Regions from separate parts of the Limnohabitans sp. TEGF002 genome, predicted to be linked through region 1. Evidence: predicted binding sites of a transcription regulator. Region 1 holds the regulator's gene; each other region holds the start of a gene.

What was found. Region 1 encodes FNR, which switches genes on or off when oxygen is low (the NO sensors DNR and NnrR bind a similar motif). Its sites were predicted from a motif close to TTGATNNNNATCAA; they were not measured.
Region 2: the regulator FNR is predicted to act here: its motif matches at 1,938-1,951, upstream of ACZ5SR_RS01370 (universal stress protein).
Region 3: the regulator FNR is predicted to act here: its motif matches at 1,537-1,550, upstream of ACZ5SR_RS01510 (DUF2189 domain-containing protein).
Region 4: the regulator FNR is predicted to act here: its motif matches at 1,672-1,685, upstream of ACZ5SR_RS06015 (MBL fold metallo-hydrolase RNA specificity domain-containing protein).

Annotation. Positions count from the first base shown of each region.
Region 1 covers NZ_AP029224.1:1,889,376-1,892,631, reverse strand. Annotated here, with positions in the region: gene ccoG (cytochrome c oxidase accessory protein CcoG) at 1-951, shown strand, start outside; gene ACZ5SR_RS09350 (nitrogen fixation protein FixH) at 978-1,262, shown strand; gene ACZ5SR_RS09345 (hypothetical protein) at 1,280-1,516, shown strand; gene fnr (fumarate/nitrate reduction transcriptional regulator Fnr) at 1,554-2,276, opposite strand; gene hemN (oxygen-independent coproporphyrinogen III oxidase) at 2,484-3,256, shown strand, end outside.
Region 2 covers NZ_AP029224.1:262,356-265,611, forward strand. Annotated here, with positions in the region: gene ACZ5SR_RS01360 (LysR family transcriptional regulator) at 22-1,014, shown strand; gene ACZ5SR_RS01365 (metallophosphoesterase) at 1,011-1,892, shown strand; gene ACZ5SR_RS01370 (universal stress protein) at 2,013-2,435, shown strand; gene ACZ5SR_RS01375 (TetR/AcrR family transcriptional regulator) at 2,446-3,069, opposite strand; gene ACZ5SR_RS01380 (alkaline phosphatase D family protein) at 3,174-3,256, opposite strand, start outside.
Region 3 covers NZ_AP029224.1:293,808-297,063, reverse strand. Annotated here, with positions in the region: gene ACZ5SR_RS01530 (heavy metal translocating P-type ATPase) at 1-395, opposite strand, end outside; gene ACZ5SR_RS01525 (heavy-metal-associated domain-containing protein) at 472-669, shown strand; gene ACZ5SR_RS01520 (YgaP family membrane protein) at 693-887, shown strand; gene ACZ5SR_RS01515 (Spy/CpxP family protein refolding chaperone) at 974-1,459, shown strand; gene ACZ5SR_RS01510 (DUF2189 domain-containing protein) at 1,585-2,469, shown strand; gene ACZ5SR_RS01505 (DUF2788 domain-containing protein) at 2,469-2,678, shown strand; gene minC (septum site-determining protein MinC) at 2,963-3,256, shown strand, end outside.
Region 4 covers NZ_AP029224.1:1,195,649-1,198,904, reverse strand. Annotated here, with positions in the region: gene dnaK (molecular chaperone DnaK) at 1-318, shown strand, start outside; gene dnaJ (molecular chaperone DnaJ) at 421-1,563, shown strand; gene ACZ5SR_RS06015 (MBL fold metallo-hydrolase RNA specificity domain-containing protein) at 1,721-3,085, shown strand; gene ACZ5SR_RS06010 (cyanophycin metabolism-associated DUF1854 family protein) at 3,092-3,256, opposite strand, start outside.

The DNA.
Region 1 (3,256 bases):
GCTTGGATCGTGTTGTCACTCTGGACAGGGTTCAGCTTTGTCGGCTACTTCACGCCGATTCGCGATTTGACGGCATCTATCTTGTCGCTGGGGTTTGGCCCTTGGGAAGTTTTCTGGATCTTGTTTTACAGTTTTGCCACCTACGGCAATGCAGGCTTCATGCGCGAGCAGGTATGCAAATACATGTGCCCCTATGCGCGTTTTCAGAGCGCCATGTTCGACAAGGACACTTTGATCGTCACCTACGACGAAGCGCGGGGTGAGCCGCGCGGTGCCCGCTCCAAAAAAGCAGACCCCAAAGCCCTGGGGCTGGGCGCGTGTGTGGACTGCACCTTGTGTGTGCAGGTCTGCCCCACGGGCATCGACATCCGCAAAGGTTTGCAGTACGAATGCATTGGCTGTGGCGCCTGTGTGGACGTGTGTGACACTGTGATGGACAAGGTGGGCTACGAGCGGGGCTTGATCAAGTTCTCCACGCAAAACGCCATGGACAAGGGCTGGGCCTGGGCGCAAACGCTGCGGCGCATTTTCCGACCTCGCGTGTTGGTCTACACCACTGTGCTGTGGGCCATCATCATTGGTGTTGGCGTGTCCTTGTGGAACCGAGACCCGTTCAAGGTGGACATCGTGCGCGACCGCGCCACCATGGCCCGCATTGTGGTGGGCGGCAAAATTGAAAACGTGTACCGCTTGCAAATCATGAATGCGGCAGAGCAGAACTTGACTTTCCAGTTGCAAGTCGAGGGTCTGCCGGGCCTGGCCCTGGCCACTGAGCCGATGGTGGAGGTGGGGGCCACCGAGTCTCGATGGGTGTCCGTGCGATTGCAAGTGCCCTACGACGCAGCGCCCGCAGGTTCGCACCCGATCCATTTCCACATCGAGTCCCGATCGACAGATGGCCAATCGGTCGGTCAGCTGAGCGAAAAAACCGTGTTTCTGGTCCCTCGTTGAGTGACCCCTATTTTTGAAAGACAGCCATGAACAAGGTTCTGAATGTGAGCAAAGAGGGGCAACCCTGGTGGCGTTTTGGATTGGTGTGGATGGTCATTGGTGGCCCCGCCGTGGTGGTGGTGGCTGGTTTCATCACGTTCTACATTGCCGCGACCAACCCCGATCCGGTGCTCAACGTCACGCCACGCACCGCCATGCAAGAGCGCCAGGGCATCACCCATGTCCCCGCCATGCAAGGACGCAACCATGTGGCCACGGGCGAGTTGCCTGCTGCGCTGCAAGCGCCTGCTGCTGAACCCACCAAACCCTGATTCCGAAAGGAGACACCATGCTCGCTCAACGCTGGATGTGGATCACCTGGCCTGCTTTTTTGGTGGCGGGACTGCTGGAAGTTTTGGTCTTCGCGTTTGTGGATCCGCACGACCTGCATTGGTTCGGGCAAGACCTGGACCTGTCCAGGCAAGCAATTTACACGCTGGCCTTTTTTGCGTTTTGGGCCTTGGCCATCGTGTCCAGCGCATTGACTGCGCTGCTGGGTCTGTCCTCGGCTGAAGTGAACCGTTAAGACACCGAACCACCTGTTCAGTGCTTGAGCCTAGGGCTCAGTGGCAATGTGAGGTGTTGTTCACCAGCCGCTGCAGTCCCTCGGTGTCCAGAATGCGCACGTGGCGCTGCTTGACTTCCACGGTGCCGTCTTCCACAAACTTCGAAAACGTACGGCTCACGGTTTCGAGCTTCAGGCCCAGGTAGCTGCCAATTTCTTCGCGCGTCATGCGCAGCACCAGCTCGGACTGTGAGAAACCTCGGGCGTGCAAACGTTGCACCAGATTCAGCAAAAAAGCGGCCAGTCGTTCTTCGGCCCGCATGCTGCCCAAAAGCAACATCACGCCATGCTCGCGCACGATCTCTCGGCTCATGATCTTGTGCACGTGGTGCTGCAAAGCGGTGACTTCGCGCGAGATTTCTTCGATTCGGTCAAAGGGCATGACACAGACTTCGGCGTCTTCGAGTGCCACCGCATCGCAGCTGTGCTGGTCGTTCACGATGCCGTCCAGCCCAATGATCTCGCCCGCCATTTGAAAGCCCGTGACCTGATCGCGCCCGTCTTCGGTGGCCAGACAGGTTTTGAAGAAGCCGGTGCGGATGGCGTAGAGCGACGTGAACTTTTCACCGTTAGTGAACAGGGTGTCGCCACGTTTGATTTTGCGGCGCACGGCCACGAGGTCATCGAGGCGGTTGAGGTCATGGTCGCTCAGGCCCATGGGCATGCACAATTCGCGCAAATTGCAGTTGGAGCAGGCGACTTTGATGGCTTGGGGATTCATGGTTTATCTCTTGGTTGAGCAATGGATTTGCCTTGGATCAAGACTTGAGCTTATACCGAATCAAGCGCTGAATTTGAGGGTATACCCGGTCCTTGCCAGAAATCCCCGAAAACCGGTAAAGGGTTTGACCTGAGTCAACACATGAGCAGATGCAAGCAGGCAAAGTGAGGCCTTGTTCTGTTTACATTCGAATTAAGGGGCAGACACATGTCCGTCATCTCACCGCAATTGCTGGCTCGCTTTGACGTGCCCGGCCCGCGCTACACCTCTTACCCCACAGCCGATCGCTTTGTCGAAGCCTTTGGAGAGGCCGATTACGTGCAAGCCTTGAAACAGCGCCAATCGGGCCCGGTGGGCAAGCAAGTACCGCTGTCGCTGTATGTGCACATTCCGTTTTGCGAATCGCTTTGCTATTACTGCGCCTGCAACAAAATCATCACCAAACACAAAGAGCGGACTACGGAATATTTGCGTTACCTTCGCAAAGAGGTCGAGTTGCACACCCGCCATTTGGGGCGCGGCCAGTCGGTCAGTCAATTGCATCTGGGCGGCGGCACACCCACCTTCATGAGCGACGAGGAGTTAGGCCAACTCATGGCCATGCTGCGTGAGCACTTCCAATTCGTGCCGGGTGGTGAATATTCGGTCGAAGTGGATCCCCGCACCGTGAATGAGCAACGGCTGGCGTTTCTGGCCGAGTTGGGTTTCAACCGCCTGAGTTTTGGCGTTCAGGACTTTGACCCTGCGGTGCAAAAAGCCGTGCACCGCATCCAGCCTGCAGACCAGGTGTTTGCCTTGGTCGAGGCGTCCCGCCGACTCGGTTTTGAATCGGTCAATGTCGATTTGATTTACGGCTTGCCCCTGCAAACGCCCGAGTCTTTTGACCGCACGCTGGAGCAGGTGAAAAGTCTGCGTCCTGACCGCATTGCGCTGTATGCCTATGCGCACTTGCCCGAACGTTTTAAACCGCAACGTCGCAT
Region 2 (3,256 bases), 1.5 Mb from region 1:
GGTGATAGTTAAAGACCGTCCATGCCCAACCCCAACCCGTCCTCTTTTCGCACCCTTGACCTGAACTTGCTGCGGGTGTTTGACGAAGTCATGGCCGAGCGCAGCCTGACCCGGGCAGCGCACAACCTGGCCCTGACCCAACCGGCCGTGAGCAATGCCTTGCGGCGCTTGCGCGAGACCTTGGGCGATGAGCTGGTGCGCCGCCACGGCCACGGCATGGCGCCCACACCCCGGGCGCTGGCCCTGTGGCCCAGCGTGCGCGAGGCCCTGCGCCAATTGCAAGCGGCCATCGTGCCCAGCACTTTTGAGCCCCAGCAGGCCAACAGCACTTTTGTGCTGGCCATGGCCGACGCCACCGCCGCCGAACTCATGGGCGGGCTGGCCCGCGAACTGGAGCTGCAGGCCCCGGGTGTGTCCTTGCGTGTGCTGCCCCTGACCACGCGCGACCCGCGCAAATTGCTGAGCGAAGACAGCGCAGACATCGCGCTGGGGTACTTTCCGGCGGTGCTGGCCGACCTGACGGCACGCGCCCAGTCGGGCGAAGCCATTCCTTTTGAACACCAGCGCCTGTATTCGGGCGAGTACGTGTGCGTGATGCGCAAGGGCCACCCGCTGGCCAAGCGGCCCATCAGCTTGCAGGCCTATTGCGCGGCACGGCACTTGTTGGTCAGCTTTTCCGGGCGGGCCTACGGCTTTGTGGATGAAGCGCTGGCCGCCATCGGGCAGCAAAGGCGCATTGTGCTCACGGTGAACCAGTTCTTCACGGCGGGGCGGGTGGTGGTGAACTCCGACTTGCTCACAGTGTTGCCGCGCCACTTTGTGCCCACCACCGGCATGGCCCATGAACTGGTGCTGCACGACCTGCCCTTTGAAGTACCGCCTGTGCAAGTGCATGCCATTTGGCACCGCAAACGCCAACAAGACAGCCCGCACCAATGGCTGCGCGCCCAACTGCAGCAAGTGGCACGGCAGGCATTTGACAACCCCGTGCCAACCCGCGACATCCCGACATGAAGATCCAACTCCTTTCCGACCTGCACCTGGAGTCCAACCCCGACTTCATGCCCACCCCGGCTCCGGGTGCTGATGTGCTGGTGCTCGCGGGCGACATTGGGTCTTACCAAGCAGGCTCGGCGCTTGCCAGCTCAGGCGACGGCGACTTTGGCTTGGCGCGGTTTTCGCCGCTGCACGGCTGGCCCACACCCGTGCTGTTTGTGCCCGGCAACCACGAGTACGACAGACTGGACTTTGACGCGGCACATGCCCGGCTGCGCCAAACATGCGAGCGGCTGGGCATCACCTGGCTGGAGCGCGAGGTGCTGCAACTGGGCGGCGTGCGCTTTGTGGGCACCACGCTGTGGACCGACTTTGACGCGCTGGGGCCGCTGGCAGGGCAACCCATCCCCGACCCACTGACCGACAAAATTCCGGCCCACTTCAGCCACCCCAACAGCCAATTCACGCGCCAACTCAAGGCCCGCGACAAAGCCTTTCGCGCCGCCAACTATTACCTGCGCAAAACCCTGACCACGCGCCAAAGTGAACCCTGGCTGGCCGAGGGCCTGCGCGAGCAAGCCCTGCAATGCCAGGACTGGCTGAGCACTGCATTGAGCGTGCCTTTTTCGGGTCCGACCGTGGTGGTCACGCACTTTGCGCCCAGCTTGGCCAGCGCTGACCCGCGCTATGGCCATGTGCCAGGCACGGCGGGTTTTTGCAACGCGCTCGACCACTTGCTGCCCCACGCCCAGTTGTGGCTTCATGGCCATTTGCATTGCCCAAGTGACTACACCCAAAACGGCTGCCGCGTGGTGGCCAACCCACTGGGTTATGCACGCAAAAACGAACAACTGATGTTCAAGCCGCAATGCGTGCTGGAGGTGCGGGGCACATGAGTTCACACGGCCCCGACGTGAAGGCACACGCCACCCTCTGATTTCATGACATAGGTCAAGCCCTCACGGCCCTGCAAGGCCTAGAGTGAAGACTTGTTTGATCCCCAACAGGAGAGCCTCATGAAAATCTTATTGGCCGTTGATGGCAGTGAATACACCAAAAAAATGCTGGCCTACTTGAGCACGCACGACGAACTCTTCAGCACGAACAACAGCTACACCTTGATGACGGTGAGCCCCCAGCTGCCCCCACGCGCACGTGCTGCCGTGGGCAAAGACATGGTCGAGGCCTACCACCGCGACGAAGCCGAAAAAGTGCTCAGCCCGGTCACCAAGTTTTTGCTACGCCACGGCATCGACGCCAAGACCGTGTCCAAAGTGGGCCATGCGGGTGAGACCATCTCTAAAACCGCCGACAGCGGCAAATTTGACTTGGTGGTGATGGGCTCCCACGGCCACGGCACCTTGGGCAATCTGGTCATGGGCTCGGTCGCCACCCAGGTGCTGGCGCACTGCAAAGTGCCCGTGCTGCTGGTGCGCTGAAGCTGCGTCTTTAGCGGGCGCTCAGCCCGTCAAAACAAGTGCTCATCACCAGATCGAGGATTTGTTCGTCGGTGTGCTGTTCGCCCATCTTGAGGAACTCCAGAACCGGGTCGCAAGCCCGAGCAAACAAGGTGTAGAGCACGGCCACAGCAGGCAATGCCTTGTTGATTTGACCTTGCGCCTGTGCCTCTTCGATCCAGCCGCCCAAGGCATCGCTGACCTCCATCAAGCCATCCATATAGTCCTTGCTGGCCATCAAGGTGGCACGCAGACTGGAGTTCTGACTGGGCAAGGAGGGCATCAGGCCCTGCAGCTTGAGGGTCATGGTCCAGCGGGTCACCGCCTTGAGTTTGTCGATGGCCGCTTTTTCGGCCGACAAAGACTGGATGTGTTCTTGCGCCTTACGCATGGCAGTGACCATGGCGGCGCAGGCCAACTCTTCCTTGCTGGTGAAATGTTTGTACAAGCTCGCCTTGGCAATGCCCACCTCGGCGGCCACCTCATCCACCGTCATCGCGTCAAAGCCTTTTTCGGCCAGCAACCGGTTGACCGACTGGATGATGGCGGTCTCACGGGCTGCCAGCATCTGGATCTTGAAGGACTTTTTCGGCGGTGTGTGGGCTTCGGTATTCATGGCCAGATTCTAGCCTCGCAGGCCAAAAAAAGACCGCTTAGTCACATCAGAACCCTTACAACTTAAAGTGTGAAAGCCCCGTTGGCCGGCCATGAACAACGGCATCAGGCTTTTTGCACGCCTGGCACACCCGACCGAATGACCCACTGCCCCTGCGATCGGAAGACGCCGTTGGCCTGCGCCGGAT
Region 3 (3,256 bases), 1.6 Mb from region 1:
GGCGTGGCCAGTGCAAATTGCACCCACGCGGGCAGCATCCAATGCTGGCCCCACAAGTCGGCCAGCATGGGCAAAACCAAAGGCGTGGTCAACAACAGGCCCACACCCACCGGCATGAACCCTGCCCAGGGTGATTCACGGCCTGCATCGGCTTGTGCTTCGGGTGTGCGGGGTTCATAGCCTGCATCGCGCACAGCGCGGCGCAGGCGTGCATCGGTCACGTCATTTGACGCGACTTCGATGCGGGCCGATTCGGTGGCCAGGTTGACCGTGGCGCTGAGCACACCGGGCATTTTTTTCAGCGCTTTTTCAACCCGCGCCACGCACGAAGCGCACGTCATGCCGCCGATACCGATGTCGTAGGTGATGGGAAGTTCGTTATTGATCTGTGTCATGGCATGAAGTCCTTGATGGTCTATGCTCAGACCAGACCCAAACGGGTCGTGTTCAGTTGATTGAAGAGGATGCATCATGAACCAAATTTTCACCGTTGAGGGCATGACGTGTGGCCACTGCGAAAAAGCAGTCACCAAGGCTTTATTGTCTTTGGATGCACAGGCCAAAGTTGTGATCGACCGCACACACAACAGCGTGCAAGTGGATTCTGAAAAACCCCGCGAAGCTTTGGCACAAGCCATTGCCGATGAAGGTTACCGCGTCACCTTTTGAATTTTTCAACCCAGGAGTTTCACATGACCCAAAACATTGGCAACATCGAACGCATCATCCGCATTGTGGGTGGCCTCGTCTTGATCGCATTGGCGGCCACAAGCACTGTGGGCGTTTGGGGCTGGCTGGGCCTGGTGCCTTTGGCCACCGGTTTGGTGGGTTGGTGCCCGCCTTACAGCTTGCTGGGCATCAACACCTGCAAGAATAAAAATACCTGATCTTTACAAATCAGCAGCATCCGGGCACAGCCCAGATACATGGGCGGATCACACTGCAGGCATCCCATCAACCTAAGGATGTTTTCATGAAATCGATTCGCACCACTTTGATCGCCACGGCCTTGATGGCCGGTCTGACCGGTCTGGCTTTGGCCCAAAACACCACAGCCCCCACCGACTCCACCCGTGTTGGCCGCATGGAGAAAATGCGCGAGCACAAAGCTGAACGTCACACCCAACATTTGACCGAACTCAAGTCCAAACTGAACTTGCAAGCCACTCAAGAACCTGCGTGGAACAGTTTCACCCAATCGATGCAACACCCTGCCCGCACGGCGCAGCCCGAGCGTGCAAGCTTCGAAAAAATGACCACACCCGAGCGCTTGGACCAAATGCAGGCCATGAAAGCCCAACGCGATGCGCACCTACAACAACGTACCAATGCTACGAAAGCTTTTTATGCCACGCTGAATGCAGACCAAAAACAAGTGTTTGACCAGGAAACAACACGCATGATGAAACACTCAGGCATGCACGCCATGAAACATTCAGGCGGTCACGGGCATCATTGAGCTTCTGTAGGTCACACCCAACCGGGTTTTCACCGGTTTGATTGAATCCAAAAGGCTGCTGGTCAGCCTTTTGCCATTTGATGCAGGTCAAATTCACAAATTTCCCTGCAGGTAAGCTCGATGGCATGACCCAAGCTTCCCCTCCTTCCCACCCATCCCCCAATCCGCTTCCCGATCCTGCACCAACAAAACGTGGGCGTTTGAATTTGCCTGGCGTTTTGCGCATCGATGGCAAGCAACCTTTGTTTTGGCTTTATTTGGGATTGAAAGACATCTGTCATTCACCTTGGCTTAGCTTGGCGCATGGCCTGGTCATGGCCCTGGTTGGCGGCTTGATCACTTGGCTGGCACACGATCGGTTCTGGTTGCTGGCCAGTGCGGTGTCGGGCTTTTTGGTCGTGGCACCCGTTTTGGCCTCCAGCTTGTACGCCATGAGCCGCGCCATCGAAAGAAATGAGGCCGTGAACTTGCGGCTTTTGTTCAAAACCTGGACGCAATGGCAAACACTGCAGAACAACGAACCCGTGAGTTACTGGTGCCTGGTGCGTTTTGGTTTGTTATTGGGCTTGGCAGGCACAGGCTGGGTGATGACCTCATCGGCCTTGATCACTTTGTTGGCCCCGGTGCCGATCCACACCCCCATGGATTTCATTCGCCATGTGGTGCTCAGCCCAGACCATTACCTGTTTGAGCTGTGGCTGATGTTAGGCGGCCTGATGGCTGCGCCGGTTTTTGCTTCCAGCGTGGTGGCCATGCCTTTGCTTTTAGACCGCCAACTCAACACCCTGCAGGCGGTGTTGACCAGCTGGAAGGTGGTTCTGACCCACCCCATGCCCATGGTCTTGTGGGCGTTTTTGATCATGGGCCTGAGCATGATGGGCATTTTGAGCTTGTTCATCGGCCTGATCGTGATCGTGCCCATGCTGGGTCATGCGTCTTGGCATGCTTACCGCGATCTGGTGGACACCCGTGATGTGCCTGAGCGCATGCCCCCTCAGGAGTCTGTGTGATGTGGAATTTCACAGAAGAACAGTTTGCCTGGTTTGGCCTGACCATTGGTGTGGCCGCTTTCATGCTCTACATGCTGTTCATCGTCTTGCAGCTGGCTTGGGAGTCGAAGGCCGGTAAATTTGGCACCTTCGTGATCTTTTTAGGTCTGGCTTTTGGCATGCTGGGTTTCGTCGCCAAAGGGATCATTCAATGGTTGATCGATCGATAAAACCGACCGGGATAAACCTGTGGATAAAAAACACGAAACCGCATGGTTATCAACAGCTTGGTCTATCTTGGTCAAGTTGTTCATTTTGTCGTGACAGCAAAAAATCACACTCACACACACCCTTGAAACCACGATAAGTCTTTGTCAATGCTCAAGAAAAGACACTTGTACACAGAACAAGCTTATCCTTACTACTACGACTATTTAAAGATATAAAACTATAGAGAGATAACAAGAAAGAGGTGCGCTGTTAAGATTTGCATCTTTCCATCCCAGACTGCACCATGGCGATCGTTTCAGAAGACCCTTCTCAACCCTGTTACGACATCAAAAGCGCCGATTTGTCTTTGTTGGCTTTGTTACTCAAGACCACAGACATTGAAGCTGTCTCTGCTGCATTGAAGCAACAGATGGCTGAAACCCCTGGCTTTTTTGACCAAGACCCTGTGGTGGTGGATGTGAGCGCATTGGGTCTTGAATCCGATCAGACGCTCGATTTGCAAGCGCTGTTGGCTGTTTTGCGCGAACACCAATTCGTGCCTTTGGCCATCAAAGGGGCCCAGGAGACGCTCTTGGTG
Region 4 (3,256 bases), 690 kb from region 1:
CGCAACGCTGGTGAAGCGGCTGTGCACAGCGTGAAAAAGAGCCTGACCGAGCACGGCGACAAAATCGAAGCGGCAGAAAAAGAAGCCATCGAAGCTGCCGCCAAGGAATTGGAAGAAGTTTTGAAGGGCGAAGACAAAGACGCCATCGAAGCCAAAACCGAAGCCCTGATGACCGCCAGCCAAAAGCTGGGCGAAAAGGTCTATGCCGACATGCAAGCGCAGCAAGCCGCTGCGGGTGCTGCCGCCGGCGGTGCAGAAGCCAAGCCACAAGACGACAATGTGGTGGACGCTGAAGTCAAGGAAGTCAAAAAGGGCTAACACCCCACTCTCTGCGGCCTGGCCGCAGTCCCGCCGCGCAAGCTGATTCAGATGCCTGAATCGCCTTCGCGGCGTTCTTGTTCTAACGGTTGGATTTGCCCCATGGCGACAAAACGAGATTTTTACGAAGTGCTGGGCGTTGCCAAAAACGCCTCGGACGAGGACATCAAAAAGGCTTATCGCAAACTGGCGATGAAGTACCACCCTGACCGCAACCAGGGTGAAGACGCCAAAGCGAAAGAAGCCGAGGGCAAATTCAAGGAGGTCAAAGAGGCCTACGAAATGCTGTCGGACGCACAAAAACGCGCGGCTTACGACCAGCACGGCCATGCCGGGGTTGACCCGAATATGCGCGGCGGTGCCGAGGGCTTTGGTGGCTTTGGTGATGCGTTTGGCGACATCTTCGGCGACATTTTTGGCGGCCAGGGACGTGGCGGTCGTGGCGGTGGACGCCAAGTCTTCCGTGGCGCTGACCTGAGCTATGCGATGGAAATCTCGCTCGAAGAAGCGGCCAACGGCAAGGACTCGCAGCTGCGTATCCCCAGCTGGGACGAATGCGACACCTGCCACGGCTCCGGGGCCAAACCGGGCACCAGCGCCAAAGCCTGCGGCACTTGCCACGGCCAAGGCCAAGTGCAAATGCGCCAAGGCTTTTTCAGCGTGCAGCAAACCTGCCCGCACTGCCGAGGCACGGGCAAGATCATCCCCGACCCTTGCGGCACTTGCCACGGGCAAGGCAAGGTCAAGAAACAAAAAACACTGGAAGTCAAAATTCCAGCCGGCATCGACGACGGCATGCGCATTCGCAGCGCGGGCAATGGCGAGCCGGGTACCAATGGCGGGCCACCGGGCGACTTGTTCATCGAGATCCGCCTGAAAAAGCACGACATCTTTGAGCGCGATGGTGACGACTTGCATTGCGCAGTGCCAATCAGCTTTTCCAAAGCGGCATTGGGTGGCGAGATCGAAGTGCCCACGCTGGGCGGCAAAGCGGCCATCGACATCCCCGAAGGCACCCAAACCGGCAAGCAGTTCCGCTTGCGTGGCAAGGGCATCAAGGGCGTGCGAGGCAGCTACCCGGGCGACCTGTATTGCCACATCACGGTGGAAACGCCGGTCAAGCTCACCGAGCACCAGAAAAAGTTGCTCAAGGAGTTTGAGGAGTCGCTCTCCAAAGGCGGTGGCAAACACCAGCCCAGTGGAGAGAGCTGGACCGACAAGCTCAAAGGCTTCTTCGGGGCTTGAATCTGCTTTAACCCGCTTGGCCGTGCGAGAGGAGCTGCGGTGGGTTCCTCATGGCGGGTACGCAAAAATCGTCACCCGCCGCAGCTCCTCTTCCACTTTGGTGGTTGTTTGACTCTGATCAATCTGGAGGCTTGGTTTTCGGCGCAGCATCTCACGCATGAGCGCCACCATCACCTTCCTCGGAGGAGCCGACACCGTCACCGGCTCCAAATACCTGCTCGAACACAACCAGAAACGTTTGCTGGTCGATTGCGGCTTGTTTCAGGGTTACAAACAACTGCGCCTGCGCAACTGGAATCCACTGCCTGCCAACCCCGCGCACATCGATGCCGTGGTGCTGACGCATGCGCACCTAGACCACAGCGGGTACTTGCCTTTGCTGGTCAAAAACGGTTTTCGAGGCCGGGTGCACGCCACTTCGGCCACCTGTGATCTGGCCAGCATCTTGCTACCCGACAGCGGGCACATCCAGGAAGAAGATGCGTTTTTTGCAAACCGACACGGCTTTTCCAAACATGCTCCGGCACTGCCGCTGTACACCAAGCAAGAGGCCATTCAGAGCCTCAAACAATTGCACGCAGAGCATCAAGGTCAGTGGTTTGAGCCGATTCGCGGCTGGAAGGCCCGTTTTCAGCCTGCAGGGCACATTCTGGGTGCGGCCAGTTTGCTGCTTGATGTGGCTGGGCGACGCATCCTCTTTTCTGGCGATTTGGGTCGCCCCGATGACCCGCTCATGAACCCACCCGAGCCGCCGCCACAGGCCGACACGGTCTTGATCGAATCCACTTATGGCGACCGTCAACACCCCAAGGAAAAGTTGTTTGAGGAACTCGGGCCGCTCCTGAAAAAATTGGCTGCGCGCGGCGGCGTTGCCGTGGTGCCGGTGTTTGCCGTGGGGCGGGCGCAGGCTGTGCTGCACACCATTGCGCAGCTCAAGGCTGCAGGAGAGATTCCCAAAGGCCTGCCGATTTTTCTGGACAGCCCGATGGCGATCCACACCACCGCTCTGTTTGAGCGCCACCCCGGGGAACACCGCCTGAACGCACAGGAAGTTCGCAACATGGACCATGTGGCCACCATGCTCGAAACACCGGAGCAGTCCAAATCACTGTTGCACCGGCATGGCCCCATGGTGATCTTGGCGGCCAGCGGCATGGCCACGGGTGGACGTGTGCTGCACCACCTGGCGCAATACGCGGGCGACCACCGCAACATGATCATCTTGACGGGTTATCAGGCACCAGGCACACGCGGGGCAGCCTTGGCCAGTGGCCGCAACACCATCCGCATCCATGCGCAGGATGTGGCGGTGCGGGCAGAAGTGGCACAAATTGAATCGGCCTCGGCCCATGCCGACGCCAACCAGCTGCTGAGTTGGCTGCACAAAATGCCCAGCGCTCCTGGGCAGGTGTATGTGGTGCACGGTGAGCGAGAAGCGTCCGACATGCTGCGCCAGCGCATCGAGCACGAGATCAAATGGCGCGCCCTGGTGCCCGAGCAGGGTTCAGTCTGGCCCCTTTGAAATCACTCAGAGAAAACGGTCGAGCAGCTTGCGCGAATGTTTGTCCATGGCCGCCAAGTCACGGATCATGAACTGCACCCCATTGGCGTCGTTGATCAGCAGCACTGTGCCCGTCAAACGCCGGATGTCTTCTTCACCCTTGAGCAAAAACTGCGTGCTGCCCCGGTCGGT